Regions from separate parts of the Corallincola platygyrae genome, predicted to be linked through region 3. Evidence: predicted binding sites of a transcription regulator. Region 3 holds the regulator's gene; each other region holds the start of a gene.
What was found. The regulator FNR, encoded in region 3, switches genes on or off when oxygen is low (the NO sensors DNR and NnrR bind a similar motif). The targets are predictions, from matches to a motif close to TTGATCTAGATCAA.
Positions count from the first base shown of each region.

Region 1: the regulator FNR is predicted to act here: its motif matches at 6,016-6,029, upstream of ABEA14_RS05070 (L-lactate MFS transporter).
Region 2: the regulator FNR is predicted to act here: its motif matches at 3,228-3,241, upstream of ABEA14_RS09440 (OmpW family outer membrane protein).

Region 1 is NZ_BAABLI010000007.1:139,675-150,236, forward strand. It holds gene ABEA14_RS05045 (response regulator) at 1-585, shown strand, start outside; gene ABEA14_RS05050 (ATP-binding protein) at 582-1,877, shown strand; gene ABEA14_RS05055 (alpha-amylase family glycosyl hydrolase) at 2,016-3,644, shown strand; gene nhaD (sodium:proton antiporter NhaD) at 3,873-5,258, shown strand; gene ABEA14_RS05065 (glycine cleavage system transcriptional repressor) at 5,353-5,862, opposite strand; gene ABEA14_RS05070 (L-lactate MFS transporter) at 6,092-7,348, shown strand; gene ABEA14_RS05075 (alpha/beta hydrolase) at 7,497-8,480, opposite strand; gene ABEA14_RS19330 (acyloxyacyl hydrolase) at 8,848-9,201, shown strand; gene ABEA14_RS05080 (4'-phosphopantetheinyl transferase family protein) at 9,143-9,850, opposite strand; gene ABEA14_RS05085 (beta-ketoacyl-ACP synthase) at 9,865-10,562, opposite strand, start outside.
Region 2 is NZ_BAABLI010000011.1:51,761-62,322, forward strand. It holds gene ABEA14_RS09430 (substrate-binding domain-containing protein) at 1-491, shown strand, start outside; gene ABEA14_RS09435 (ATP-binding protein) at 495-2,435, shown strand; gene ABEA14_RS09440 (OmpW family outer membrane protein) at 2,494-3,168, opposite strand; gene ABEA14_RS09445 (aldo/keto reductase) at 3,341-4,360, opposite strand; gene ABEA14_RS09450 (AraC family transcriptional regulator) at 4,561-5,427, shown strand; gene ABEA14_RS09455 (lipid-binding SYLF domain-containing protein) at 5,527-6,078, opposite strand; gene ABEA14_RS09460 (hypothetical protein) at 6,269-6,691, shown strand; gene ABEA14_RS09465 (MBL fold metallo-hydrolase) at 6,745-7,749, opposite strand; gene ABEA14_RS09470 (thioredoxin domain-containing protein) at 8,148-8,819, shown strand; gene ABEA14_RS09475 (choice-of-anchor J domain-containing protein) at 8,892-10,562, opposite strand, start outside.
Region 3 is NZ_BAABLI010000014.1:131,178-141,739, reverse strand. It holds gene ccoO (cytochrome-c oxidase, cbb3-type subunit II) at 1-319, shown strand, start outside; gene ABEA14_RS11945 (cbb3-type cytochrome oxidase subunit 3) at 329-502, shown strand; gene ccoP (cytochrome-c oxidase, cbb3-type subunit III) at 506-1,468, shown strand; gene ABEA14_RS11935 (FixH family protein) at 1,603-2,094, shown strand; gene ABEA14_RS11930 (heavy metal translocating P-type ATPase) at 2,122-4,527, shown strand; gene ccoS (cbb3-type cytochrome oxidase assembly protein CcoS) at 4,524-4,688, shown strand; gene ABEA14_RS11920 (sulfite exporter TauE/SafE family protein) at 4,688-5,368, shown strand; gene fnr (fumarate/nitrate reduction transcriptional regulator Fnr) at 5,464-6,177, shown strand; gene uspE (universal stress protein UspE) at 6,321-7,253, shown strand; gene ABEA14_RS11905 (hypothetical protein) at 7,354-7,899, shown strand; gene ttcA (tRNA 2-thiocytidine(32) synthetase TtcA) at 8,013-8,918, shown strand; gene ABEA14_RS11895 (DUF2987 domain-containing protein) at 8,962-9,573, opposite strand; gene ABEA14_RS11890 (glucosaminidase domain-containing protein) at 9,618-10,283, opposite strand; gene ABEA14_RS11885 (YciC family protein) at 10,455-10,562, opposite strand, start outside.

The DNA of each region.
Region 1 (10,562 bases), on a different contig from region 3:
TTTGATCTGGTGTTACTTGATGTCATGCTGCCTGGCATGAATGGTATCGAAGTTTGCCGACAGATCCGAAATCAATCTGATGCCCCTATCCTAATCATGAGCGCTCGCGGTGATGAATATGACGAAGTAATGGGGCTGGAAGCGGGTGCCAATGATTATGTGATTAAACCCGTTCGCCCGCGAGCCTTGCTGGCTCGTATCAATGCCTTTATCAGCCGGACAGGGCAAACCAACAGAACAGATCAAATCCGGTATGGTGCGCTTGAGCTTAACCTGACCTGCGAACGCGTGCATTGGTGTGGTGAAGAGGTCGAGCTATCCAGTGGATTGTTTTCTTTCCTCTGGTTCCTGGCTAGCCATGCGGGTCAGATAGTGTCCCGAGAAACCGCGTTCAAAGAGCTTCGGGGCTTCGACTATGACGGCATAGACCGTAGATTTGACGTCATGTTATCAACATTAAGACGCACTTTCGGCGACGATCCCCAGCATCCACAAAAACTGAAAACGGTCTGGGGCAAAGGTTATCTGTTTGTACCTGACGCCTGGCATACCGAGCCTGCGACCTTAGATGCAGATGGCCAATGACCCGTTTATACCTCAGCATTATCATCTCTGCGCTTAGCGGGCTGTTTCTGCTGGGGTGGGGATTTGATCTGATCGCGACTCAGTCGGAGCCTTCCTCTGCGGATTCTCATACCAGTTATCACAGGCAATTGGTTGATGGCATCGCTTCTCAGCTTTCTCGCGTAACGGCAGAGCAACTGCCTGCAACACTCCACCAGATTGGCCAGGACTATCATCTGTCTCTTGGATTAGAGCGCCGTAATGACTTTGCCCTACCCCAGGAACTTGCTCAGCAACTCTCAACGCCGGGCGGCCTGCTGCTTGGTTCTGAATCAGGTCCAACCCTATATCGCGCTCTTCCGGGCAACCCAGACACACTTTTGTTGCTCCACTTGCCGCCCGCTGAACAAACATACAGTGACGTCGATGTGGCTATGAGTCTTGCCTTTTACGCGGGACTTTGTGGGATCCTGATACTCTGGCTTTGGCCACTCACCCGTAGCCTGTTTGGCCTGAACCACGCTGCTGCGAAAATAGCTAAAGGTGAGTTAAAGGTAAGAGTTACGCCACCAAGGTTTTCCTATCTCGAAAAACTGGAAACCAGTTTTAACCACATGGCATCTCAGATAGAAAAGCTGATGACCGACAATAAGGTGTTGGCCCGCAGTTTGTCCCACGATATTCGCACGCCGATGGCCTGCCTGCGATTTGGCTTAGAAGCGGCACAAGAGAGCCAGGACCTAGACAAATGCCACTCGTATCTGAGCCGCATGGACGCCGAACTGACCCGAATGGAATCAATGACCACGGCATTTCTGGATTTCGCCTGTATGGAACAACATGGGCAGCGACTGAAGAAAAATGAGTTGGACGCACGTGAACTGGTTTCCGGTATTGCTTCTGAATTTGACCTCCTGGCAACACAGAAGAATCTCATGCTGATGATAGAGCAGCCAGACCATGCAGTAATCTCAAGCTTTGACTTTCAATGGTGCCAACGAGCACTACAAAATCTGGTGGGCAATGCCCTCGCCCATGCTAACAAACAGATTAAACTGACACTTCGAGAAGACAATAACTACCTTGTCATTATCGTTGAAGACGACGGTGACGGTATCCCCGACTCAGAACTGGACAAAGTGTTTACCCCGTTTGTAAAACTGGCACCTGACCGCTCCCGGGAAGATGGTAACTATGGACTAGGCCTTGCGATCGTAGCCCGCGTGATGGAGTGGCACAAAGGTAGTGTCTCTGCATCAAACTCTGATTCTCTTGGTGGTGCCCGATTCGAGATGGTACTGCCAACTGTCTGATTTTGTGACCAATCGCACTGGCTTACAGTTTCTTACAGCCCCTTACATCCATCGTCTTTTTTCCAGCCCACGCTGAGTCAAAATCTCCAACGTCTATCAAGCCGAGCAATTCGGAAATTTACGCACATGGAGATAAAAATGGATAAGAAGGTTCTGGTTAGTGCCATATCTGCAGCACTTTTGCTAAGCGCATGCGGTGGCTCGTCAGGTGGTGAAGAAGTCACCCCTGGTACAGCTGAAGGGTTGTTAGATATGTCCCCGGTAGAAGTCAACGATCAACCGGCCATGCCAGAAGGTTGGCACGAGGGCGCGGTGTTTGCTGAGATCTATGTGCGTGGATATATGGATTCTGATGGCGATGGCATTGGTGATTTCCGCGGCTTGACCTCACGCCTAGATTACCTGCAGGAGTTGGGAGTTGAAGGGATCTGGCTGATGCCGGTAAACGAAAGCTCAGACAATGATCACGGCTACGAGGTTGAAGACTATCGCGCCATGGAAACGGATTACGGCACACGCGAAGATTTCGATGAGTTCTTAGCAGAAGCGCACGCCAGAGGCATCGGTGTGATCATGGATTATGTTGTTAACCACAGTTCTGGCGCTAACCCTTTGTTCCTGGATTCGGATAACGATTTAGGAGGGAAGCGCGACTGGTATGTATGGAGCGATACCAACCCTGTGGATGAAGATGACCGTTGGATTGGCTACTGGGGGCCAGGTTGGCACCCAGGCCAAAACGGCGGTTACTATTACGGTATTTTCCAGCACTACATGCCTGACTTTAACCTGCACAATCAGGATGTCATTAATTTCCACCATGATAACCTCCGTTACTGGCTCAATGCCGGACTCGATGGATTCCGTTTTGATGCTGTCGGTCAGCTGTTTGAAAATGGTCCAGGCCATGAAGGCCAAACCAATCAGCCTGAAAACATGGAAGTACTGTTTGGGTTACAGCAACTGGTCATGGAGGACTACACCAACAGATACATCATCTGTGAAAATCCCTCCAATATTGGAGACACCAACGGCGAACAAGGTTGTGGTTCAGCGTTTGCGTTTGGTATGAACTACCAATTGATCAACACAGTCAGAAATCGCGAAACCGATGAGTACCTGGCTGGTTACTTGAGCTACGACCGTTTAGGCGAAGCGGGCATCATATTGGCCAACCATGACGAATTTGCTGGTCACCGCGTTTACGAGCAGTTGAATGGCAATATCGACAAATACAAGCTGGCTGCCGCCGCTTTGCTAACACTCCCTGGCCGACCATTTATCTACTACGGTGAGGAAGTAGGCATGGGACACGCAAGCGGCATGACCGGTGACTGGGCTCTTCGTGCGCCAATGAGCTGGACACCTCAAGGCGGATTCACCAGCGCTGAGACGCCTTTCCGCAGTTACGCCAGCAATGTGGCAGACTACAATGTTGAAACCGCTCAGGCGGATCCCGACTCACTGCTGAATCACTACAAAGCGCTTATCCATCTGCGTAAAGATAATTCTGCTTTACGTCACGGTGACGTCAATGTGCTTAGAGACGACGAAATTCTCGCTTACACTCGCCAATATGAAGACGAAAGTGTGCTTGTAGTGCTGAATCTAAGTAATGCTGATGCGAGCATCAGCTTGGATCTAGGCGCTCAAGACGCAGCTCTCACTCCTCTCGCTGGCTTTGGAGCTACTGATCTCATGACATCCGAATATGGAGAATTGGATGTTGATCTCACAGGCAACAGTATAGGTATCTTCAGCTACTAGGCTGGATCTTCACCCTGCAAATCGCGGCGCATGCCCATGTGCACCGCGATTTGTGCTACCCGAAGGCTAAGCTGTCTGTTCAATCATTCTTTCTATCCGGTCCGTCCAGTGAATTAGAAATCTTCGATTAGAGTGGGATTTCCTATTAGATATTCAAAACTTATCGAGATTCGATATCTGTTATCTCGTCTATGCTTTGTCGTGAACGTAGCAAGGAGTCTTCCCCACATGAAGCGCACTTTTTCTCATCTTTTCAAACCACTTTTGCTGGTTTTTGCATGTCTGGTGACATTTAATGCTGCCGCATTTGAAGGTCATGCAGACCAACTGGAGGCATTAAACCACCCGCTCGCACTAGTGGCCCTCGCTATTTTTATATTTGCCTATGTTCTGGTGATTTTTGAGGAGCAGCTTCACCTGCCAAAGTCCAAGCCGATGATTAATGCGGCAGGCGTTCTATGGGTACTGGCGGCACTGGTTGGGGCCGAGATGGGCATGACCCATGACGATATCGAACAGGCGGTCACCCATAACCTGGCGGAGTATGCGTCACTGTTCCTGTTCCTGCTGGTGGCGATGATTTACATCAACGCACTGGAAGAGCGCAATATCTTTGAAGCGCTTAAAGGCTACCTGGTAAGCCGCGGGTTCAGCTATCAAAAGCTATTTTGGGTGACCAGTGTAATCGCTTTCTTCCTGTCACCGATTGCAGATAACCTGACCACCGCGCTGATTATGGGCGCTGTAGTGATGGCCGTCGGCAAGGATAGCCCTCAGTTTATTGGCCTGACATGTATCGCTATCGTTGTTGCAGCCAACGCTGGTGGCGCCTTTTCACCGTTTGGTGATATCACCACCTTGATGGTGTGGCAGTCTGGCCATGCCACCTTCTTCGAATTTTTCGAGCTGTTTTTGCCGTCAGTGGCGAACTATCTGATCCCTGCTTTGATCATGTCGCGCTTCATCCCTGAAGGGCAGCCGCCTGCACTGGAAGACAAAGTCATAGTTAAACCCGGAGGTTACCGCGTTTGCGTGCTGTTTTTAGTCACCATCGTTTTGGCTGTGACCTTTGAGAACTTGCTTGGTCTACCGCCTTATCTGGGCATGATGACCGGCCTGTCATTGCTGTTCCTGATGGTTTACTTCGCTCGCAGAAGAGCGCCGGCAGATAGCCCAGACAAGGAATACAATGTGTTCAGTAAGCTGGCGATCCCCGAATGGGATACGTTGCTGTTCTTCTTTGGGGTTATGTACTGCGTGGGCGCGCTGGGCTTTTTGGGGTATCTAACGGCAATATCGGGCGTTATGTACGGCGAATGGGGCGCAACCAATGCCAACATCGCTGCCGGTGCTATCTCCTCGGTGATTGATAACATCCCGGTCATGTTTGCCATTTTGACCATGGAGCCAGAGATGAGCCACTTCCAGTGGTTACTGATCACCTTTACTGCGGGTGTTGGCGGTAGCCTGCTTTCTGTAGGCTCAGCAGCAGGGGTTGCACTGATGGGAGCGGCCCGTGGCCACTACACCTTTATGTCGCACCTTAAATGGACCTGGGCCGTTGCGCTGGGCTACGCCGGCGGTATCGCCGTGCATTTTGCGGTAAATGCTTAATCTCACCACTGTGCTAAGCATCAAAAAAAGCGCCGGCTTTATGTCGGCGTTTTTTTAAACAGCGGAAAGCTGGAGAGCAGTTACGACCGCTTAATTAAACCGGAACAGCCTCACGCACGACCATACCCTTGCTGATCGATTCTATATCTGAAGTGATCGCATCCTGGCTTACGTCTGCCGGCAAATTCAACGTGATATCAGCGGTAAACATGTTGAGACCAAGATCTGTTACCCCCATACGGTGACTTTCCAAATCAACAACCTCAATTCCCTGTTGATCAAACAATTGCGTCAACTCACTGACAAGCCCGGGCCTGTCTCCAGCGTCAACGGAAAACTTCAATCTGGCAGATTTATCTGGGTTAGTCTCTGCCACGTCTGAGAACCTGACGTCTATTCCCTCGCATGTTTCAAAGATCTGATGGAGTTTTTCAGCGTTATCCCTGGCGACTTCAACACGGATCAGCGCAGAAACCTGACCGCCAAGATAACTCACTTTACTGTTAAGCCATGTCGCTCCAATATTGTGGCTATGCTCGACAAGCTCTTTCAGCAATCCAGGGCGAGAATTGCCTACCAAACTTACCAAAGTAACTAGCTTCATATACGTTTTCCCTAATTATTAGAATTGGCCTTGGGGAGGGCGAGGTTAGTCCGAGTAATCTCATCATCTGCAATATAGAAATTGCATTTTTTATATAGGTTATGTGAGCCACTCCAACTACTAGGGAGTTTAGTCTGGTCGTTATTTGATCGTTTGACATACATCAATCTAACTTTGTTAACATCTCAGTTACATTTCATGCAAATAAATAACACCGAAAGGCCCTGAAATGAAAAACCGCTGGCTCATTGCCGCTGCCGCTGTCGGCATTCATGTATCGATTGGATCTGTCTACGCCTGGAGCGTATTCAACCTTCCTCTCGAACAAGCATTTGGCTGGTCCAAAAACGAAGTTGCATGGACCTTCAGTTTCGCCATTTTCTTCCTGGGATTATCGGCCGCTATCGGTGGTCATTTCGTTGAAAAGAATGGCCCACGAAAAGCAGGGCTTGTAGCGGGTACCTTTTGGGGGTTAGGCATGTTGGGGGCTGGTGTAGCCACCTCATTTGGTAACCTCTACATGCTGTGGCTGACCTATGGTGTTATGGGCGGTATTGGTCTCGGTATTGGCTACATCACACCAGTATCAACGCTGGTTAAGTGGTTCCCTGATCGTCGAGGCCTGGCAACCGGGTTAGCGATCATGGGCTTTGGCTTCGGCGCCATGATTGGTGCGCCCATTTTCAACGCCATTATGGACAACATCAGCATCCCAATGACCTTCTTTATCATGGGTGCTGTTTACATGGTGATGATGTACGCATCAGCCCTGTACCTGGAGCGTCCGCCAGAGGGCTGGATGCCTGAGAAAATGAAGCAAGCCATTGATTCAGGCAAGCAGAAGAAAGTAGAAGACCTTTCTCAGCTGACGGCGAACGAAGCAGCGAAAACCGGACCTTTTTATGGACTGTGGATCATGATGTTTATCAACATCAGCTGTGGCATTGCTGTTATCTACTCTGCTTCACCACTGGCACAGGAAAGCATCGGGCTTTCAGCCGTTGAAGCGGCTGCTATTGTGGGTTTGATGTCGCTGTTTAATGGTTTAGGGCGCATCACATGGGCGTCTTTGTCAGACTACTTGGGCAGACCTACTACCTATATGGCGTTCTTCCTGATTCAGATTGTAGCGTTCTATCTGCTGCCCAATATCTCCAGCGTTATCCTATTCCAGATCGTTCTGTATACCATTCTGACCTGCTACGGCGGTGGCTTCGCTACCCTACCCGCTTATATTGGCGACTTGTTTGGTACCAAAGAGTTGGGTGCGATCCACGGCTATGTGCTTACTGCATGGGCGGCGGCAGGACTTGCAGGCCCACAGATCGCAGCTTATGTCCGTACCGTCACCGGCAGCTATGAGATGACCTTGTACATCTTCGCTGCGACATTTGTGATTGCACTTATCGTCTCAGCACTGATGCGTCGTTACGTAAACAAGGTCCGTGCGGAGCAAGAAGTGAAAGGGAATACCGCCACAGCTTAACCTCTAATTAGTTGACTAAAAAAGCCGCTCACGAATGAGCGGCTTTTTACTATACTCTGGACCACAAAGTTTGCGTTTAACTACTCAAGCAAATTCCTTTTATTGCTCCGCAAGCCTTAAAGCCTACTTACCTCGTTTCAGCCAGGCTCTACAAGTTGTCTCTCTCTACCGCCAACAACTGGGCGTTGAAGTCCTTGAGAGCTTTCGCATAGGTGTATTGAGGCGAGATACGCTCGGGCTCATCCAAAACTTGCATCAGCAAGTTTTGATTCTCAGGGTGTTCATTAGCGAAACTTCTTGCGTGTTTACAACCCGGAAGTATCCATAAAGCTTTTTGACCTGAAGCCATGTCGTACATTCCTTTTGTGAATTCCATTGGAATGAGCGCATCAGTATCGCAATGGCTAAACAATATAGGTGTATCAGGGAGGCCGTCTAACCTGCTTTCTGGAGCATATTTGTCATCAACAAAAATTGCCGGCAGCCACGTAATCAATCCTCCCAGCGGGTATTGGCTTACAACGTGTACCGCTGTTTTCTGGTAGCTGTAGAAGCTGGAATCAACGATGACCAACTCGAGGTCATGGGATTCAGCGCTACTGCTCAACCCACTCATCATGATAGCGCCACCCAAAGAGGTACCCCATACGATCTTTTTGTAGTGGTTATTTGGTCGTTCAAACTTGTTCAGGAAACTAAGCATTGAGCGAGCGTCGAGATAGGTCGTCTCAGGGGTGGGAGTTCCGTCGCTTTTGCCGTAACCTGAATAGTCAAAAACCACCACGTCAAACCCTTCATCTAGCAACCACTCCACCTTTTCGAAGGTCTCGGTAATGTTTCCTCTGTTGCCGTGGAAATGCATTACCATACCGGCTGGATTAGACCCCCCTGAGAAATGGATTTGGGCATTAAGCCGATTGCCGGACTCACTATCGATCCAAATCTCTTCATAAGCATACGAATAACTGTCTGGCGAACGAGATATTTCGTGCGTTGGCGCATAAAATGCCCAGTTGCTTGAACAACCCGTGAGGCAAATCAGAGATAGAGCAACAAGATACGCGCGTAACATGGTGGTCCCCTGCGAAGATGGCTTAGAACCTCTAACGGGTGGGACTTCCTCGTCGATCACAATTTCCCTTTATTTCTAGCATAGTCAACTATTTGACAAGCATCACACTTTGTTGACAGTTGAGTACTTTCGAGCCGTTAGATGGCTCATTACTGTCACTCAATCTGTAACCATTGCTCACCTCGCTCAGAGTAATTAAACTTGAGCAAACTCAACCACCTAACAACCCTCTATTGTGATAAAGAAAGTGACTAAGTTAATGCTATGCCTCTGCTCCTTATGTTTCTTCAGTCCAACAACTCTCGCTGAAACACAATGGCTTTTTAATACAGGTATAGGCCCACAGCCTGGTGCTGACCAAGACAATCACACGGTAGGAGTTGACGCCATTTTTTGGCGCTATGATCGCAGTTCACGACAGTCCTTCATGATCGGTACGGGTATCACTTACCTGGGTACGGATGCGAGTAACAACAAAGATTTAGTGGCTTTCTCACTCTTTCCCCAGCTCAACTTGTACGCTGAGCCATGGCAAGACACGCAGCCCTTCTTTTTTGTCAGAGCTTTAGGACCGACCTATATGTCTGATAAGCGGTTAGGTGAGCGAAAGCAAAGTGAGCGTTTTAGCTTTCAAGCACAAATAGGCGCAGGGGTATATTTTGGAAAAGACTTGAATTGGCTGGCAAGTATTTCATATAAACACTTCTCAAACGCAAACTTGTTCAACGAAAACGATGGATTTGATGTGCCAATTGTTTTGACGATAGGTCGACGTTGGTAACTGAAACAGACAGAGATGAATTGCTCAATGCCGCTACCGCGATGAAGTGCTTGTTTCCAAGTCTATCGCACCATAAACGTGCGCCCATAGCAGATGCATAGCTTTCCACAGGCTGCTGTAAACAGGCACTTATCCCCTCCCCGCTCATTTTAGCGAGAGCTTCTTTCATTACCCAGAGACGATTAAACTGCTCACTTTTTTTGGTTTCTGATTCGCAATGGCGAAGTAACTCAGCCTCACTTGCAGAAAAATAGCTGTCAGCAATAGCTTGGTTACGCCTATTGGTTTTCAAAGCTTCCAGATCTACGCCGACGGCGACCGTAGATAAGGCAACAACAACACGATCGCCACAATGAGAAATACTAAAAGTAGGTGTATTAGAGTTAGTACAGAAGGGTTTACCATCGTTAGTCACACCGATACCAACATCAGAGTGTGGTAAACCCATTTCAGCAGACAATAGCCTTCTTAGGAGTATTCGCGCAGTAACGAATTGATTGCGCCGTTGTGGTCGAGAAAAGGTCTTTAAGCGTCTCAATTCGTCTTCAGAGAGATAATTGGTGGGCCACAGCTGTTCTGGCATCAAACCTGAAACATAACAGTCTACAGAGATCGGATGGTTATGTTTGTTTTCAGCTTTGCTCTGCACGTGACCTCGTTCTTCTACCATCGCTTGAAGATCAACGATGTATTGATACCTCCAAAAGCAAAGTTATTGCTCATGACGATGTCCGTATCCAAGGCCAAACCTTGACCAGTGATATAATTCAAATCTCCACAAGCTGGATCTACGTTTTCCAGATTTATGGTTGGAGCAAACCAACCTTCTCTCATCATTTCAATCGCCCACCACGCCTCTAAAGCTCCGCAAGCCCCCAGAGTATGGCCCACATAACTCTTTAAAGAGCTGATCGGTACTCTGCGATTAAAAGTGGCTTGGGTTGCTTGAGTCTCAGCGATATCGCCTCGTTCTGTTGCTGTACCATGTGCACAAACATAGCCAACCTCATCGGCCAGAATCCCCGCGTCAGCCAATGCTAGCTCCATTGCCACCTGCATGGTTTCAGAAGTCGGTTGCGTCACATGCTGAGCGTCACAATTTGTGCCGTAACCAATTAGTTCTGCATAGATTGTTGCCCCGCGAGCCTGAGCATGTTCCAATTCTTCTAGGATAAGCGTTCCAGCACCCTCGCCAATCACTAAGCCATCCCGAGAAACATCAAATGGCCTGGGCGTCATTTCAGGTTGGTCATTTTTCAAGCTTGTCGCATAAAGCGTGTCAAACACTACAGCTTCCGTAGGGCACAACTCTTCTGCGCCTCCAGCAACCATTACTTTTTGGTAGCCGTGTTTGATCGCCT
Region 2 (10,562 bases), on a different contig from region 3:
AGCATTTGGTAGAAAAAACAAAACTGCTGGGCCAGAGAAAGGCTTTGATTATTGAAGGGCCACGCGCTGCAGCTAATGCCAGGCAGCGACGGGAAGGGGCTAAACGGGCTTTTGCCGAATCACCCAGCGTCAACATAGTCGGCTCTGAGGTTGGCAACTGGCATCTGGAGCAGGCATATGCGATCACCAAGCGAGTTCACAATGAACACCCAGATCTGGCATTGATCTTTTGTGCTAACGATATGATGGCATTGGGCGCGGCGCTTTACCTGCAGGAGAACAAGCTCAAGCAGATCAAAATTGCAGGTTACGATGATATTCCCGACGCGCGTACTGCAATCCAGGATGGCTGGATGATGGCAACCATAGATCAACAAGCCGAGATGCAGGGTTATGCGGGTGTTGTTGCTGCCGCCAAACAGTTGCGAGGAGAAAAGGTTGAGGACGAAGTGATAGTTGATGTGAAACTGATTACAGCCAAGGATATTTAGTAGATGGGGAAGTTAATTCGGTGGTTTGCACGCCTGCAATCAAGATTGATTGTTTATATGGCGTTCAGTACGTTTTTACCCCTGATTTTTCTCGGAAGTGCTAGCTACTACCTATCAGTCACAGGCCTTACCCACCAGGCAGAAAACCTGACAAAAGAGATTATTGAAGAACGCGCATTGTCAATTGAGCATTTTACTCGCGGCGCTGCTCGCCTTGCTTACAACATCAGCCAAAACGCCACCGTCAACTCGCTGCTGGAAACCCTGACGACACGAGAGCCCAGCGGTATTGAGAGACTAAAAATTCAATTTCAAATTGAAGAAGAATTACGGGTACTGCTCAACACTAACAGTCTTTTGGCACTTGAGATCGTGGTGGGCGACACCATCCTTGGTGTTGGAGAGACCTCCGAAAATTACACGGATAAAGCCCTGCTTGCAGACTGGCAGCAACGTTGTGAATCAACTGAGCTCTCTCTGTGCTGGCTCGGGCTAGAGTCAAACCCCCATGAGCAATCCAATGAAGGGCTGATCATTCCAGCACTCTATCAGATCAAACGATTTGATGAAGCATCTGCAAGCTATATCAGCGCGGGTAGCTTAATTCTGAAGTACTCGGTGGGTGCCTTCTACGATTTCACCTACGCCAAAAATCAATCGATGATGTACCACACCATTCTCGATGGTAAGAACCGCGTGGTGTATCACCCACTGCAGTCCCGTATCGGCCGCACGATGCCAGAGTTAAAACTGAACGACATTTCCGATACTACTGGCCAGGAAGTGGTCACCTATGAGGACGAAATTGCGCGTGCTGTAGTCAGTCAGATACCCAACACAGACTGGCACATTGTAGGCATCATTCCACTTAACACGCTGGAAAAAAATGCCATATTAATCAGCCATCTTACCCTTGGATGTCTGGCATTCTCATTGGCATTGATGGCCATCACGACTGTGTACATTGCTCGTCGCGTGATTCTACCGATAAGAAGCATCACGGATAGGAAAAACGACCCCAATGAAACCGCCAGCACTGTTTTTATCGATAGTCAGTATTCAATTACTGAAATCAAGCGGTTGGTGGACTGGTACAACGCTTACAATCAGGTCGTCAGTCAGGAGCGTGAACAGCAGCGTGAGTTAGCCAAAGCATATGAACGCCTGAAAAAAACTCAGAACCAGCTGATAGAAAGCGAAAAAATGGCAGCGCTGGGGAACCTGGTCGCCGGTGTCGCCCATGAGATCAACACACCTCTGGGCGTATCCATTACTGCCTGCTCCATGGTCACTGAAAAGACCAAACAACAAACTAAATTGCTTGAATCCGGCAAGATGAGAAAGAGCGAGCTGGAGAACTACCTTAATGAGAATTTAACTGCTCTGAATCTCGCCCATGACAATCTGCATCGAGCCGCGCAGTTGGTGCAAACCTTCAAACAGGTAGCCGTCGACCAACATCAGGAGAGCAGGCAGTTATTGAACCTGGAATGTGCGCTCAATGATGTAAAACGAAGCCTGCAGCCACAGTTCAAAAACTACCAAGTAGAATTAGAAATAAGCTGTGGTAGCAATCTGCAGATGATGAGTTACCCGGGCATTCTATGGCAGGTTTTCTCTAACCTGATCATGAACTCTTACAAACATGGCTTCACTCCCAGCGAAGCGGGCAACATAACCATCGACGTCGCCGAACAGAGCGACCATCTACTGTTTACTTACAAAGATGATGGCAAAGGAATCGCCACAGAGCACCTTGGTCGAATCTTTGAGCCTTTCTATACCACTAAGCGTGGCGACGGCGGCAGTGGCCTGGGTCTGCATATTATCTATAACCTGATCACGCAAAATCTGGCGGGTGAGATCCACTGTGACAGTGCTGAGGGGCAAGGTGTTGTGTTTGAGATCCGCCTGCCAAAAGAGTCGCCGGAAAAAAGCGAATAGATCTAGGGCATAAAAAAGGCGGGATATACCCGCCATTTTGCAAATGCTTCAGCCCTGTCTAAAAGCGATAGCCGACACTGGCCATATACACCCAAGGATCGATATCTACGCTGACACTGGCTTTGGAATCACCTACTTTAAAGTCGGCATCGGTGCTGATATCGATGTAACGCGCCTGGGCGTTGATAAACCAGTTATCGTTTAAGCTGTAATCAGCACCAAGCTGAGCCGACCAACCGAATGAGTTAGACAAGTCCAGGTCGTTGAACCCTTGCTCTTTGCGGCTACCAGTGAACTCTTCATCAAAGAAGATGGTGTAGTTAAGACCTAAGCCGACATAAGGACGGAACTTGGTCTGGCTATCACCAAAAAAGTACAAAGCAGACAAAGTCGGTGGCAGATGCGTCACTTCAGCCAACTTGCCGTCACCCAAACCCAGCTGTGAGTTCTCCAAATTTACATCATGGGTAAAAGGTGTTGCTGCCAGCAGCTCAACCGCAATATTGTCTGTCACCATGTAGGCGAAGTTAAGACCTAACTGCGTGTCGTCATCGACGCCAACGCCCATATCGGTAGAGCCTAAACCATCGACCCATACGTTACCTGAGCTATCGTCTGGCGACACGTTGATGATACCGCCACGCACCAACCAATCTCCCGCTTGGTGGGCCTGAGCAAGTGGAGCTGTAAGGAGTAATGCGCTGAGAACACTAGATGCAATTATTGTTTTCATTGTGTTAACCACTTGTTGTTATTTCGAGGCGATTATCCAGCGACTAACTGGTAGAACATTTGATCTGAATCAATTGACTCAGATCAATTAACTACTCCCATCACAAAACATGAATCCTCTATCCATATTCAACAAGTTAGCCCTCCGGTCCAACGGGAGGGCTGAATCACCATCACTCCTCCACTGGCTCTGGTGTGTCAGCAAATAGTGAAGAGTGATGGTCAACAGGGTACCGAGCCCCCGATACAGATAAATCACTGATAGCGTTAGTCAATGAGGTCAATTCCTGATTAGACAGCACAATCCCACTAGCCCCAGTATTCTCATTTAGACGGCTGATTTTGCGCGTCCCGGGAATCGGCACGATGGCCGGGTCCTGTGCTAACAACCAGGCCAATGCCAATTGGGCAGGCGTACACCCTTTTACTTCAGCCAGATGCATCACAGCATCCACCAGTGCCAGGTTCTTTTGCAGCGAAGCCTCTTCAAATCTGGGGTTGTTCAAACGCCAATCATCTGATTGCAGGTCCTCCCTTTGACGAATTGCGCCCGTTAAAAAGCCTCGTCCCAAAGGGCTATAAGGGACCAAACCTATGCCGAGCTTCTGACACGTGGGTAACACTTCCGTTTCAACTTCGCGGCTCCACAATGAATACTCCATCTGTACCGCTGAAATAGGGTGAACTTGGTGCGCCCGCTGAATTGTCCGATGACTGGCCTCAGATAATCCCAAATAACGTACCTTTCCAGCTTTCACTAGATCAGCCATGGCCCCGACGGTTTCTTCAATGGGTACCGATTGGTCAATACGGTGCTGGTAATAGAGATCGATGTGATCAACCCCCAGACGCTTGAGGCTAGCGTCACAGGCCAATTTGACATACTCCGGCCGACCATTTACCCCTACAAACTCGCCCTCGGTTGTCCTTGCAACCCCAAACTTTGTTGCCAGTTGAACCTGTTGACGTGCACTGGGGTTTTGTTTGAAAAACTGCCCTAAGAGCAGCTCATTCGTATGAGGACCATAGATGTCCGCGGTGTCCCAAAAACTAACACCAATATCCAGTGCATGTGTCAAAACTTCCATGTTTTGCATTTCATCGCTGCTGCCATAAAAGTCAGACATGCCCATACAGCCCAGTCCAACAGAAGAGACTTCTAGACCATTATTTCCAAGTTGACGACGTTTCATACGTTTGCTCCCGATAAGGTGATGAATCGCCAACAGTATTGATAGTCGCTGCGATTTGTTGGTAGCACACTTCTCCGTATTGTTTGCCTAATCCTCCAAACCCTTGGTTTATGCCTAATCAAGCTATTTACACAAGGTCTTTTCCCGTTAAGCTCAAATCGGCAATGGTTACCGCCCCTAAATGACTGGGAGAGATATCTGTGACACCTGAGCAACGCAACCGGTTGGTCGAACAATTGGAGATCCTCTTACCCGACGAAGGCCTCTACCCGTCGCTATCGGATGGCATTGAGCTAGTTCGTAGTAATCACGTAACCAGCAGGCAAGCCATCATCTATCAGCCTATCTTGTACATCGTGCTGCAAGGGAGTAAGCAGAGCTATTTGGGTTCTGAGTGCTATCGCTATGATCCTCTCAACTTTCTAGCATTGTCGGTACCACTGCCTATGGAAGGGCATGTAATAGAGGCTTCTCCAGAAAAGCCTTATCTGGCAATAAAAATTGGATTCACGAAAGAGATGATACTGGAGATGATGGTGCAAGTGCCTGCGATGCAAGAAAATGTTTTGGCGAATCGAGGGGTATGCGTCAGTCCACTGACAGAGCGAATGGAAGACGCGCTCGTGCGACTAATAGATGCCCTAACTGACACAAACAGAGCGAGTTTATTGGCCCCAATGGTGGTCAAAGAGCTTATCTACTATGCCTTGCTCGGCCCTCAAGGTGCGCAATTGGCCGCCTTCGTAACACAGGGTAAGTACCATGAACGGATCGCCCATGTGATCAATTACATCCAATCTCACTATGCCGACCCATTAGATATCGCCACACTCGCTGGTGAGGCAAGTATGAGCGTCAGTTCACTCCATCAGCACTTCAAATCAGTCACCAACGTGTCACCTCTGCAATACATAAAACAAGTAAGGCTTCATCAAGCCAAGGAGCTGGTTTCTATGCCTCAGGGAAGTATCAGTGATGCAGCATACAAGGTAGGTTATCAAAGCCTGTCTCAGTTCAGCCGTGAATATAAGCGCATGTTTGGCGTGCCACCGAGTCAGTCAGCTTGAGACTGCCTCGGTGGGCAAGCACCCCGAAATACACCCGTCGAAGACACGTTTTAAGTTATTGCACTGAACAAGGTAATTCCGATATTACTGATGTAAGCCTTAATTCAGCTCATCACTTTTCCAGTACTTAGCGCCTTTCGCCGTTGCCTGTATCGCTAAACCAGCTTCTGTAAGTTGATATACGGTGACGTCACCAAATTTCGCTCCGCCGCTGGCTTCACCACCCTTATCTTTGGTTTTTGCAGCAGCATCCGCTTCACCGCCAAACACCCAGCCATCCTCAATAAATGAGTTCAAAGCTGCTTTGGTGTGGAATACGAACAGGACACGGTAATCTTTAGCACCTAGTCCTAAACCGACACCACCCTCACCCATCTCCATGTAGGTGATCTTGCCTGTTGAGTTATCCTTCGCCATGCCATAACCGCCACCACCAGCAACAAAAATTATATTTACCTGGGCATTGGAAAAGGTCGCGTAACCCGCTGCGGTACTCATCAATTTCTTGGCCGCGGGTTCCTGTTTGTAGACGGCGCTAATAACTTCCTGATTCATTTTTTGAACTTCAGCCCTTTGCTCCGCGGGTGTAGAGCCTTTGGCTGAACATCCCACCAGAAACACAGCAATTAGCATGGAAAGTACTTTTTTCATTGCTTCACCTTTTTAGTCAGGAGACACTTTTCGGAGCCTCGCTCCTGATGAAAAGCATAGTCAAGATTTTGATTATTCTTCAGTTTGGTCAGTTCAAACCAGAGATTTACACCTTCTCCTTGGGAAAATACTCGTATAGTTAAAGGGAAGCCGATAGCAGATGTCTTTAACGGCATGAGGTAGCTCATAGATGAAATTTGAAGCTCACGGCCAATTTGATTTCTCGGTGAAGAACCATGTGCTGATTGTTGAGGCTCGAGGTCCGTTTAATCTCGAAGCGGCAAGAACCTTTGAAGTGGGCGTGAAAAAAACCGTAACAACTTACTTAGCTGGTGTTAAGTGGGCGATGCTCGCTAGGCTGCATGGAGATGGTATTTACACCCCAGACTCGCTACCTCTATTGCAGTCGCTGCACCTGTGGCGGATAAAGCACGGTTTGAGACGCATCGCTATTGTCTTTGCGCAGCCAGAATCTAAGGCGATCTCTTCTGTCATCGAAACGCAGTTTAATAAGGTCTACCAAGCATCGGATGCAGACATCTGCCTGCAACGCTTTTTCGATACTGACCAAGAAGCACAGGCTTGGCTGTCTGAGGAAGGATATCCCTGCTAACTTTTGACCGGCCTCGTATCTCAGCGGTTCTCCATTAAACCTGTAGATTCACATTACTGGCTCGCCCACCGTGCGGTATTACTTATCTGTTTCTGCAGGCCACTCATGGGCATGACGACAAAGTTATCAAATGTTATCTCGGTAGGTTGTGGGGTACTTTTTAGTTGGTCATTGAGCAATGCCAGGTCTTTAACACTCAACGCCAGCGGTGCTTCATTGGGCTGATAGAGGGTGCGGATGGGGTAATACAATCCCGGTGTTGTGGTCATCTCGATATGACAACCCAACACTGCACTTACAGGCTGTTCGTTAGTGAACTGATACAGACGCTGAATACTGTCACGGTAATCCTGCCAGTGCTTCACATAAATCAAACCCGGGTAGACCGTATCACCAGTCAGCAGCCACTGAGTTTCCGGATCATAGATGGCTATCGACTCCTCTTGATGACCTGGGATTGGAAATACGGTCAAGGTTCGATTACCCAACTCAATGGTCGCCTGCCCCTTTGGCCAATTATCGAACCCAAAGAACTGGGCCATCTGTTTTGCTTTGGGCGATACCAAAGTCACCCCTGCCAATCCGTTAAACTGTGCATCACCCGCGTAATGATCACCGTGACTATGGGTATGAACCACCAACCAAGGTTTACTCTCACTGTCCTTGTGTTTGGATACCAGACGTTTAACGGTTTGGTAAAGCGGCAGCATGACCTCATCATCGGTCGGTCCGGTATCTACCAGCAATACCTTGTCATCTCCGATAAGCAGATAGAGAAATGGCGCTTCAAAACTGATGCATTTGCTGACCCTTAAGATGTAGCTGGTCTCGCTATGCTGATAGACATCAACGGCAGTGTCTGGCGTTGCCATGCAATCTTGCTCACCGTGAGCCCACTTCTTTTCCAGCAGGGGTAATATCGAATTAGGAAAATCTGCACGTGAGCGATTTTGCTCGACAGTGATCTCAATGCGTGCATCCAATTTAGGTGGAGCACTGCAGGCTGTAAGCAGCAAAGCCATGATCTGCACCAAAAATGTCAGGCTGAGAGTTTTCATTCTTTTCCTTCGATATCACTCATCTCGTTCGCGATCAGAGTACCGATAGCCTGCCCAACAAGTGATTAAGAAACGTAACAAAACGCTACATGCGTTTTTGGCTGTAACGGTAAGTAGTGTTTAGCAGTAACTGGGGTCTGTTTTAGCAGTTGAATTTAAGATGATAATTATTAATGCTGTTTGCTTGAGAGCAACTTAAGTACCGTCGTGTTCCGCCATACTAATGCAGTAAGGAAATGCCATTAGTCACCGCCTAAAAGGACTTTTCAATGATTCGATTTCTGTTTACCGCTTTCCTGCTATCCAGCTCTTCCCAAGCATTTGCTGCAGACAAGCAGCCAGAGACCAATCCCCTCGTCACCAGTGGTATATTTACTCGTGTGCCCCCAGGTGACGTCATGAAACACCTGGATGAAGAGTCAGTAAAGTCACCGCTCTACATCTTTATGAGCGTTGATGGCAAAGGCTGCCGCTATTGCGAAGATTCTCAAAAGATACTCGAAGGCATGACAGATAAATTTGACCAAGGCTATCGTCATATCTATGTCGGTTTTAACAGTTTAAACGAGGTCAATGACTACCCAGAACTAAAACAAAAGCTCTTTATTTCTGGGCTACCCGCATTTTATGTCTATTACGACAAGCAGCTTGCCAATATGCACACGGGTGCTTTTAGAACAAAAAAAGGCACAGAAGACTTCTGGAAATTTGGAAAGTGGAACATTCTAAACACCAATGGCTCAGTTTTTCACACCGTAAAAAGTGAGCCGGACCTCGCTGCGATGCAATTTCATAGTGCCGTCACCTTTTACCGATATGGAGGGGCGCGCAAATACAAGGCGCTTGCCATGACAGTATCCGGTTATAAGTTTAAGTTTGGCGAAGGCAGAAGCGAAGTCTCCCAGACAGAAGCAGATTTAGCGGCAATAGAAGACTGCCTAAAATACCAACTAAAGCAGGCCAAGATGGAATGCAGGCTGGTCGCTTCAGGCGATCAAATAATACCCGGTGTTTTTAACCCAGATATTACCGAACGACTTGCGCTGTACATGAACCTAAAAAAGAAATAATCAGTTTCCAACCAATAGAAAGGGCGCCGAAGCGCCCTTTTTTGATTCAATTTTAACTGCGATTAACGCTGTTTATTTGCGCTTTTTCACAGCAAACACGCGGCGACAGAACCCAGCCAGCATAGCGAAAATGATCATGCCGTAGCCGGTAGAACCGAACAGGCCGTCATCGTCATCATCGCTGTCAGTGCTTGGTGTGCCACTGTTGTCAGAGCGCTCCGTCAGGGTCGCATCAACATACACCAAACGGTGATCCGAGCTGGTTACACCAGGGCCAACCAGACGGTACAGTACGTCTGCGCGGCCAGGCCAGAACACTGCGGTATGCTCAATCTCGAATCCGAAGATAGATGGCAACACATAGTCAGCACGCATCTTCCAGTCGGCGGTATGCATCGGTGCATTTTCGTTGCCTGCGTCGTTCTCTTCACCACCGGTGCTCATCGGTACCATGGTGCCGTCGATATACGCACTTTCGGTCAGCAAGCTAATGGGGTCACCGGTCGCATCGCCCTCAACGGAAGAGGCATTCAGGTCACCCATAATCACGAAGCGTTGGTTCTCGCCCAAACCACCCGTGTTGCCATTGTCGTCGTAGATATAGTCAGACAGGCTGGCATCTACGTAATCACGCCAGAAACGGGTTTCGTCGTGGTTGCGTGTGCCGTTGCGGTCCTCTTCACCATCAAATACTGGCGGTGTTGGGTGGCTGGCCAGCACGTGAATAACTTCGCCATCCACTTCTACTGGCACATCCCAATGGCTCTTAGAGGAGAGACGGAATACGTCCAACGCTTCGGCGCTGTACCAGCTCTCACCTGTTTCAGGGTCTACCGGCAGCATCGCATCCGGCATATCTTTCCACAGGAAGTTCTGGAAGGTACGTACGTTTTCAGTCTGGATCGGGTAGCGAGACAGTATCACCATGCCGTATTGGCCAGGGAACTCACCAAAGCCAAAGGCATCACCGGGACCACCGACTTCACCGTTGTTATCCAGGTCCACGCCGCTGGCGATACCGGTATTCGATGCCGCCAGGAACATGTAAGGATATTCGATGGGATCAGCACCGTTCTGGCTCACTTCCAGGTAGTTCTGTTTCAGCGCGTCTACGGCAGAGCCGTCCGCTACATAATCGAACTCGTTTAGCAGCAGAATATCAGGGCGAACACGTTGAATAATTTCGGCAACGTTTGCGATCTGCGGGTCGTCACCGGCTAACGCGTCTTCCAGGATCTGGCCTTCGCTGCTGCGGTTAAGGTAGGCATTAAAGGTTGCGATACGCACATCGCCAGTCATTACAGGCACTTCTTCCTGCGTAGACTGCAGCACTTCAACCAGATTCTCTCGGGTGCTGACCTGCTCAGTGCCTTCTGTGTCAGTCACTGTCAGCGTCACAGTGTAACTGCCCGCTTCACTGTATGTGTGAGTGGATTCAGCGTCTGTCGACGTTTCACCGTCACCAAATGCCCACAGATAAGTGTATGGGGCAACGCCACCAGAAACTGTGGCCTGGAAGCTGACGGGTTCAACAGTGGTATACAGGGTTTGACCCAGTGAGAAGTTAGCTTTCAAACCTTCCTGACCGTAAGTGCTAACGAAGCGGAAGTTGTTTACACCGCTACGACGACCTTCACCGCTCCCCGTGCCGGTTGAGGTGTATACGAAGGCGACGTGAGCCTGCCCCGTGTACCCGGAAACATCAACGGTGTAAGGGTTCCAAGTGTCTTCCACCTCGGCAGA
Region 3 (10,562 bases):
GTTCCTATGGGGTTCTAAGCGTACAGGCCCAGATCTGGCACGTGTGGGCGGTCGTTACAGTGATGAGTGGCACCGCATACATCTGATAGATCCTCGAGCTGTGATCCCTGAATCCAATATGCCGGGCTTCCCCTGGTTGGAAGATAACGCGGTAGGCAGCGAGTTGACGTTGAAGAAGATGCAGGTATTCCGCGACCAATTTGGTGTGCCTTATGGTGATGATGCAGCGTTAGAAGCTGATGTCGCCAGTCTCGAAGGCAAAACTGAGATGGACGCGCTAATCGCGTATCTTCAGTCCCTGGGTACAGCACTCAAGTAAGGTGCAATGATGGATTACGGAACGTTTAGAGGCGTACTAACAATCATCATCCTGGTGGTGTTTATTGGAATTGTTGTCTGGGCATATAGCAAACGTCGCAAATCAGCTTTTGACGAAGCTGCCAATATGATTTTCGACGAGAACGATGCTCAACAGGACAAAGACAACAAGCGGGAGTCATAAAGAATGAGTACTTTCTGGAGTGTTTGGATCATTGTCCTCACCCTCGCCTGCCTGGGCTTATGCGCAGTCGTGCTGTGGTGGTGCATGAAGGACAAAATGGGTGTCGAAGAAGGCGAAAGCATGGGCCACGAATTCGACGGTATTGAAGAGCTTAATAATCCACTGCCTCGCTGGTGGAGCATTATGTTCATCATTACCTTCATTTTCGGCTTAGGCTATCTGGCGCTCTACCCTGGTTTGGGTAACTTTGCTGGCGTGCTCGGTTGGACGAGTTCTAACCAGGGCATTAAGTCACTGGAAGAATCAAAAGCGGCCGCGGACAGTGCTGAAGAAGCGGGGCTGCTGGTTCAGTATGACCGTGAAGTTCGGTTCAAAGACGAACGTTTCAACGAAGTGTTAAAGCCGTTTGTTGAGCGTGAAATCATTGATCTAGCCTACGACGCAGAGGCTCTGCGTATCGGGCAACGCTTATTCCTGCAAAACTGTGCACAGTGCCACGGCTCAGATGCTCGCGGTGGCATCGGCTTCCCTAACCTGACCGACGGTGACTGGCTCTACGGTGGTGAACCAGAGACGATCAGGCAGACCTTGTTGCACGGCCGCGTCGCCGCCATGCCTGGTTGGTCGAGCATGGGTGAACAGGCCATAGAAGAATTGGCGTCCTATGTGCTGAGCCTGTCAGGTCGTAAGGTAAATGAACGCGAAGCGGCAGCGGGCAAACTCAAGTTTGCAGCCTGTGCAGCCTGTCACGGCGTGGATGGTAAAGGTAATCAAGCGCTTGGCGCACCGAACCTTACTGACAATATCTGGCTTTACGGTGGTTCTCGTAAAGCGGTTATCGAAACACTGGTTAATGGTCGTGCGGGTGTAATGCCAGCATTTAAGGACACTCTCGGCGAAGACAAAATACACATCATTTCAGCCTATGTGTATCGCTTGTCCAATCCTGAGAAACCAGCAGAATAATTCAGTTAACCTGCTTGAGAAAAAGCCGCTTAAAAGCGGCTTTTTTTATGCCTGTCACTAATTCTAACCATGTACAGGTTTTGTTAGCGCTATTCGTCAGTATAATGAGGCCGCCTAACTAAAAGAGTATTCCCATGCAGTCTCCCTGGTATAAACAATTTTGGCCCTGGTTCCTCATCGCTTTACCCGGCACAGCGGTAATTGTCAGCTTTACCAACTTATACATTGCCAGTAGCAACGCACCCGATATGGTGATCGATGATTACTATAAAAAAGGTAAGGCAATTAATCTTGAGCTTGCGCGAGAGAAGCGTGCTGCAGAGCTTGGTATCGTGTTAGAGGCTGCGTTTTCCGACAATAACGGCGGTGTTCAGTTATTGGTCACTCATCAAGGTACCAAACCTCAGCAATTTGGCGCACTAAAGCTGCATCTATATCACCCTACATTAAGCGAAAGAGACTATCACCTTACCCTTACATCTGATGCTCAAGGTAATTACAAGGCGGACCTGCCTAGTTCATTCAGTGGCAAGTGGCGCCTGACGATAGAGTCACTGACGGATGACTGGCGACTCCAGAATTATCTCGATTACCCAAATCAAACAAAGTTGACTCTCGCACCTTAAAACCTCTTGAATTAGGAAGCACCGCGCGTGGGTAACTGTTATCACTGTGGCGAAGAAATCCCGGCACACGAAAACCGTAAGGTAATGATTGATGGTCAGTCGCGCGCCATGTGCTGTGCCGGTTGCGAAGCCGTTGCACAAAGTATTGTAGATGCAGGGCTATCCAACTTTTATCGTTATCGCACCGAGCAAAGTGACAAAATTGAGCCACCCACAAAAGAACAACTGAACGAGCTGCTCGCTTACGACCTGCCTGAAGTACAGCAAGAGTTTGTCGCCGAGCATGAAACCTACCATGAGGCCGTTTTAACCGTTGAAGGAATACGTTGCGCGGCTTGCGCATGGTTAATTGAACATCAGTTAGGCGCGCTGGAGGGTGTCGTCCGCGTCACAGTCAATACCACAACACACCGTTTGGTGCTGCAATGGCAACCTGATGCTCTACCACTTTCTGACATCCTGACTCACATCCAAACCATTGGCTACAAAGCCGTCCCATTTCAACCCGGTGTTGAAGAAGCGGATTATAAAAAGCAATTTCAGAAATACCTGATCCGTTTGGGCATTGCGGGTTTGGCGACGATGCAGGTAATGATGTTCGCCGTCGGTCTCTATTTTGGCGTGTTCAGCGATTTGGATGAAGAGTTCCGCGATCTGCTCCGTTGGACCAGCATGATTATGGCCACGCCTGTTATCCTGTATTCATCCTTACCTTTTTACCGTAACGCCATTATCGGGCTTCGCGCTAAACATCTGAATATGGACCTTCCTGTGTCCATCGCTTTGCTTTTGGCTTATTCAAGCTCTGCCTACGCCACCCTTACCGGCACTGGTGAAGTGTATTTTGAGTCTGTCTCCATGTTCGCTTTCTTTTTACTGCTTGGACGCTTCCTGGAGATGCGTGCCCGTCGCAGAGCCAGCGAGATTGGCAGCAACTTGCTAAAACTTTTGCCAGCAAAAGCCAACTTAGTCTCAAATGTCGGAAGTATTGAACTGGTCGCCGCATCATCATTAAAAGCGAACGATAAGATCCGGATTGTGCCAGGAGATACGGTACCTGCAGACGCGAAAGTCATTGAAGGTGAAAGCCGATTTGATGAATCAATGCTTACTGGGGAAAGCTATCCTGTCTCTAAAAGGTTGGATGGAGTAATTTACGCCGGCACTGTCAACCGCGAACAAGTGGTTGTAGCAGAAGTGTTGAGGGATAGAAATCATTCCGTACTCAGCGATATAGTAAGGCTGCAAGCTGCTGCTCTAGATCAAAAACCTAAAGTCGCGATTATCGCGGACAAGATTGCTCGCTGGTTTATTCCAGTCCTGCTGATTATTGCAGCCCTGACCTATACAACTTGGTTGTCAATTGATGCCAACGAAGCTTTTTGGATCACGCTTTCTGTTTTGGTGGCGACTTGTCCCTGCGCTTTAAGCCTAGCCACACCCACCGCAATTACTTGTGCCTACGCAAATTTGAGCCAGTTAGGGTTAATGATTCGTCGTGGCCATGTGCTGGAGGCCTTAGCAAAAACAACTCACGTTGTTTTCGATAAAACCGGCACGCTAACTCATGGCAAACAGCAGGTAACGGAATTCAGGTGTTACCGACGGGATGATATTGAACGTGCTAAACAGATAGCGCATTCATTAGAAGCGGGCCAGCATCACCCTATCGCAAAAGCAATTTCTAGATATTGTAAAGAGCAACCAATATTGCCAGCGACCGACCATCAGACAATTGTCGGCCAAGGCGTGAGTGCGGTTATTGATGGACAACGCTGGTACCTGGGCCGTCAGAAGTGGTTAGATGACTTGGGTATCAAATCTTCAGATCTTTATTACGGCTCGAATGCAGTGCTCGCTAATGACACAATAGCCATTGCGAGTTTTGATGTAGGTGACGCGCTAAGAAGCGATGTGTCGTCTTTATTAGGCAAGTTCAAAAAACTTGATATTCAGGCCACCGTGCTCACCGGTGATGATTCTGAGAGCCACTACCTTACGCTTTTGTCTGCAGGACTAAAACGCGATAACTATCACGGTGGCCAGCTTCCAGAGGACAAACTGTCTCATCTCAAATCGTTACAGGCTAAAGGTCATAAATGTATCGCGCTTGGTGATGGCATCAATGATGCGCCTCTACTAGCGGCAGCAGATTGCTCCGTTGCGATGGGCAGCGGTACGGATTTAGCAAAAGTGAGTGCAGATACCGTGCTGCCCAGCAACAAGCTCAGCGTGTTGCTGGCTGCATTGGAACTGGCTAAACGCACCGCAAGTATTACCAAACAAAACTTGGGCTGGGCGCTGGCATACAACCTGTTTATCATCCCGTTAGCAGTTAGCGGCTATATAGCGCCCTACTTTGCTGCGCTTGGCATGAGCCTGAGCAGCCTACTCGTGGTAAGTAACTCGATGAGGTTATTAAAAACCAAATGAGCATACTTTATATCTTGATCCCCATTGCCATCGTTTTTGTCTTTATCGCCATTGGCATTTTTGTCTGGGCAGTCAAGAGCAACCAATTTGAAGATCTTGAACGTCACGGCAGCGACATTCTGTTTGATGAAGATGAGCCGTCAAAAAGGGACAAACAATAGTGGAGCCACTGCTATATCAACTTGGCGCAGCATTTTCAGTTGGTCTTCTTAGCAGTGGACATTGCGCGGGCATGTGTGGCGGTCTCTCCGCGGCACTTCTATCCGGCTCAAACGAACGAACTTTTTTAAAGGCCCTGGCCTTATCTGCCGGCAGAGTTTTCAGTTACGCTGTGGCAGGTTTTCTGGTCGCACTCACGGCATCTGCTCTAACGCAACTAGCCGAAGCGAAGCACTGGATAGTGACAACCCAGATACTTGCCGGTGTCATGGTGATTTTAGCTGGGTTATACATTACAGGCTGGTACCGTGGCCTAACCTACATCGAGCGCGCAGGTGCAGGAATTTGGAAACGTCTTCAGCGTCTAGCAAAAGCTTTTTTGCCTATCCGTACGATTCCCACTGCATTCTGTTACGGCCTCGTTTGGGGATGGCTACCGTGCGGGCTTGTCTACAGCACGTTGACCTGGAATTTATCTGCAGAAGCGGCATGGCACGGCGCAGCCGTTATGTTTTGTTTCGGACTGGGTACGCTTCCATCTATGTTGTCCCTAGGCATGTTGGGAAACCGTGTTGCAAAACTATTAAGTAATCGAGGGTTTCGTAACCTCGCGGGAGGATTTGTGATCGCTTTGGGGTTGTTTACACTCTTATCCGCGCTTGATCGCAGCACTTGGTTCTAAACATGTGAAATTGAGTGTATCATTAATTAACTGAGATCAATTTTAGGTAAAGTATGGGATACGATAAAGCCAGTGGAGCAGCAGGCTCACGAGTTATGAACGGCGCGTGTGCGATTCATTGTCAAAACTGTAGTATCAGTCAGCTCTGCATACCCTTTACGCTAAATGAAAATGAACTCGACAAGCTTGACGAGATCATTGAACGTAAAAAGCCAATCCACAAAGGCGATGAGCTTTTCCAGGCCGGTGACGAACTAAAAGCGCTTTATGCCATTCGTTCGGGCACAGTTAAGAGCTATACCATCACTGAACAAGGCGAAGAGCAAATCACTGCTTTCCACCTTGCCGGTGATATCGTTGGCTTTGATGCAATCAACACGGGTCAGCATCAGAGCTTCGCACAAGCACTAGAAACCGCCATGGTCTGTGAAATTCCCTTCGAAACCTTGGATGATCTATCCGGCTCAATGCCAAAGCTGCGTCACCAGGTAATGCGACTGATGAGCAACGAAATTGTTGGTGACCAGGAAATGATCGTGCTGTTGAGCAAGAAAAGCGCAGAAGAACGTTTGGGTGCTTTTATCTACAGCCTTAGCCGCCGTTTTGGTGAGCGTGGTTTCTCTCCTAAAGAGTTCCGCCTAAGCATGACCCGAGGCGATATTGGTAACTACCTTGGTCTTACGGTTGAGACTATTTCACGCTTACTTGGTCGTTTCCAGAAGAGCGGAATGATAGAAGTAAAAGGCAAGTACATCACGGTACTTGACGACGATCAGCTCACTGAATTGGCGGGTGCGTCAAACGAATAAACATCTAAGTCGCTGGATCTTCTAATGGTTGATCCAGCGCAACCCTCCCCCCTATCACTTTCTCTCTAAAAGTCCTACATTTAACTACGAGCCCAGTGTTCTATCCTTAGCTCTGTTCTACTCTTTTAGGGTTTGGAGGATGTATGGCCAACTTCACATCAATTCTTGTTGTGGTTGATCCCACACGAAATGAACAGCCCGCGCTTAACCGAGCTGTTGAACTCGCCGTAAAGACCGGTGCAAGCCTGAAGGTCTTCCTAGCTATTTACGATTTCTCTTATGAAATGACCACTATGCTTTCGGGTGAAGAGCGTGAAGCGATGCGAAGTGGTGTTATTGCACAAAGAGAAGAGTGGTTGTCTGAACTAGTTGAGGCGTACAGCGATAAGTCGTTAACCATTCAGGTTAAAGTCGTATGGCATAACCGCCCCTTTGAATCAGTTATTGAAGAAGTGCTCAAAGATGGCCACGACATTATTATCAAAGCGACCCACGAACACGACAAGCTGAAATCCGTCATTTTCACCCCTACTGACTGGCACTTGATGCGTAAATCCCCTGTGCCCGTGCTTCTCGTTAAGCAACACGCCTGGCCTGCCAATGGCAATATTCTTGCGGCAGTGAATTCAGGAAGCGAAGAGGAAGCACATATATCCCTGAACGAACAGATCATTACTGAAGCCAACGATATGGCGGGCCTGCTGAAGGCCGACGTCCATTTGGTCAATACCTACCCCGGTACTCCTGTAAATATCGCCATCGAAATTCCAGAGTTTGATCCTAAGTCATATAACCAGGCAGTATGCGACCATCATGTCAAAGAGTTGCATAGGGAAGCGGAAAAACATGGCGTTTGTACCGCAAATTGCCACGTCAAAGAAGGTTTGCCTGAAGACGTTATTCCCCGCCTGGCTGAAGAGCTTGATGCAGAGTTAGTTATCCTGGGTTCTGTTGGACGAACCGGACTTTCCGCTGCCCTTATCGGCAACACAGCGGAACATATTATCGATAGCCTTAACTGTGATGTTTTGGCCCTAAAACCAGAAGGATTTGTATCACCTATACAACTTGAATAAGTCGGCAATCCTGACGCAGCAGCACACCCTACACATAATTACTAAAAGGGGTGATTGCAATTATTCACACCTGTGTGAAACCTTGCAAAGGACGATAGCAATGAGAATCGAAGAAGGCGAAGCGCTGCTTGATCAACTAAAAGAAACAAAAAGCGCGTTTATAGAAAGTATTAAAGAGTGGGTCTCTGACCAACCAGAAGAGGCCTGTATCAAAACCCACCTCCCCATGGGACTGTATGCGACTATTTATGAAGGCCAGCCGAGAAAGTTCTTAGAGGGGGTTCAAGTCACCTGCGTTAGTGAGCAGGCTATCCAAGACTGGTTAAAACATATTCCTGACTCAGCATCGATGAAACAAGTGTTTTCCGAATGGTTTGGGAAATATGATTCGAATGAAACAACGCCCTTCCCCAGCCAGTCCTTAATCGCTTCCAACGACGCCATTATCTTCGGTGAATACTCAATGGAATATAGCGACATGCAGCTGGTTGAACTGTTGCAGCTTTATCGCTTTTTTATAAAGGTTTATCCGCAAAAGGTGTGCCCTCAGGTAGAACAACCTGCCGTAACATCATCTCTGAGTTTAAAACGCATGACGGTTGCGCCGTTTAAGTTCGCCCGTCGTTTTGCTGGTGCCCACCGCTAACAGCATTTGTTCCCATCTCAATTTGGTTTGATAAGGCCTTACTAAATAGGCCTTATCAAGTCGTGTTCCTAGCCGTATAATACGCGCCCTCAAAGTGATGTGGAACAATTCAGATGGCAACCCCAAAAGCACAATACAACGCCAACAAGCTTCAAAAGCGGTTACGTAATGCCGTTGGTCGCGCGATAGCCGACTTCAATATGATTGAAGATGGTGATCGTGTGATGGTGTGCTTATCCGGCGGTAAAGACAGCTACACCATGCTGGAGATCTTAGGCTCTCTGCAAAAGAGTGCACCCATCCACTTCGATTTGGTCGCGGTAAACCTGGACCAAAAGCAACCAGGTTTCCCCGAGGATGTTTTACCCGCTTATCTTGACTCGCTTGATATCGAATACAAGATCGTCGAAGAAGATACCTACAGTATTGTGAAAGACAAAGTGCCGGAAGGTAAAACCACCTGCTCGCTCTGCAGCCGATTAAGACGGGGTGTGCTTTACCGGACAGCGAAAGAACTTGGTATTACCAAGATTGCACTTGGGCATCACAGAGATGACATTCTGGAGACACTGTTTTTGAACATGTTCTTTGGTGGGAAACTAAAATCGATGCCGCCAAAATTGGTTAGCGATAACGGTGAACATGTGGTTATTCGCCCGCTTGCATACTGTCGAGAAAAGGACATCATTCCTTTTGCAGAACAGAAACAGTTTCCCATCATTCCATGTAACCTATGTGGTTCTCAAGAGAACCTGCAGCGTAAACAGGTAAAAGCCATGCTTAATGAGTGGGACAAACGATTTCCTGGCCGCATAGAAACCATGTTCCGAGCTATGCAGAATGTGGTCCCCTCCCATCTCGCCGACCCATCACTGTTCGACTTTGCAACGATAAAAGCCACCGGCACGCCTGTCGAAAATGGCGATACGGCATTTGACCGAGAGTCTTTTGAAGACACATCGATGACGTCGCCGGAGTTCCAGCCAGTGCAAACATTGGACGTTGTAGAAGTCAGATAGTACAGACAGGGCAGTCAGTAAAAAGGCGCCTACTGGTGCCTTTCTACTTTGTTGCTAACCACAATGAAATTCTTGATGGTTGAGAAGAAAAGTGCAAACTACCCATCTCGCTTAGTTGCTTGAGACTAATGAGTTGCTGTTCAGACACCTCACCTTGTTCAATTTCAGCGCCACTAGCGCTCAAATATGAAACACTCGAAGGCACCTCAAAATCTACAGTAATCCCCTGCTGGTTTGGCAATAAAATACTTCCGACACCAGCAAAGTCGCGCATCAATGCATACAGTTGTTCCGCTTTGTTCTTTAGATCCTGACTGCGATAATCAGTTTGCGGGCGCTTTAGCTCAAGTGAAATGCTTAATTCACAGGCTGATTCGGATTCAACGGTAACGAACGCTTTATCAGAATAGAGCTGTTTCTCATAGGGAATATACAAACGGCCCTTAGCTGTATATACAAGAGGTAACTCATAGTTTTTATTAAAGATTCGCCCACCTGTAATATCACAAGGCTGATCTTTGGCATTGACCTTATAAAAATAGAAACCCACATCGCTATCTGCATAATTGCCTTTATAGAGCACTTTTAAACGCTGATAGAAAGGCTTGTATTCCATGGTGACCGATTCGAAGCTTTCTCCCAAGGCCTGCTGCATCGGTAGAAGACAGCATAGCGACAGCACCACTAGTTTTGACTTTATCATTGCGTGACAACCTCTCGAATCAATCCCTGGTTCTGCCGCAACATCGCTTGAAGCTCATCGACGTAGGCTTCACCTCGCTCTGAATATGCAGTTAGTCCCTCAAACAATGAACTCGCCTCAACTAAATTACCCTGTTGATGGGCGATAAAGCGAAGGTCCCGAAGGTGTTTGTATGAGGGATGAGTATTGAGATTTTTGAAATAAGCCGAGATGGCTTGCTCCATGTTGCTAAATGCCGCAACCTCATGAACTGCGTTTTCATCACGATGCTTTGGCACCAAGCCACACCCCTTTTTGAAACACCAGAGGCCGAAAAGGTTATTGCCTTCCCTCGCAAATCTGGAAGTACCCCACCCGGACTCATTAGCCGCTTGGATCAAAACGAACTCTAAAGGGAGAATGTCCAAACGCTTTAGCAATGCGTCGAGGCTTTCAACTGACAGGTCGAACCTATCAAGGCGGTACGCGACTGCAACAGCCTGCAACCTATACAACGTTTGATTTGAAAGGTGCCCTTTTGACTCCAGCTCATCACGCATCTTTAAGATTTGCAACCGCTCTTGGGTGATGCGGCCATTAAGCGCTTCTACATAAGGCGCCAGATAAGCAAAAAACGCTCGTTTTCTTGCCTTAGTATCTGAAATCTCTGCAAAAACAGGCAACCTAGTTTCCTGAACCTGCTCGCCACTCGCTTGGCTTGTAATCTGGTAGTGACGATGCAGCCAAACCATTAACAGCAGGCTAAACGAAACAACTAGAACACCTGCTATGAAAACCTTATCTCTCTTAACCATACGACTTAACTGGTTCAATACGCTTTTAGCTGTTAGAAGTTAGGCAGAAAAACTGCCCTGATCGTCGCTGGTGCTGTCAGACGGTACGTTTTCCGGCTCCTGCTCCAACTCCTTGAAAATCTCTTGATACATAAATCCTTTAGCGTA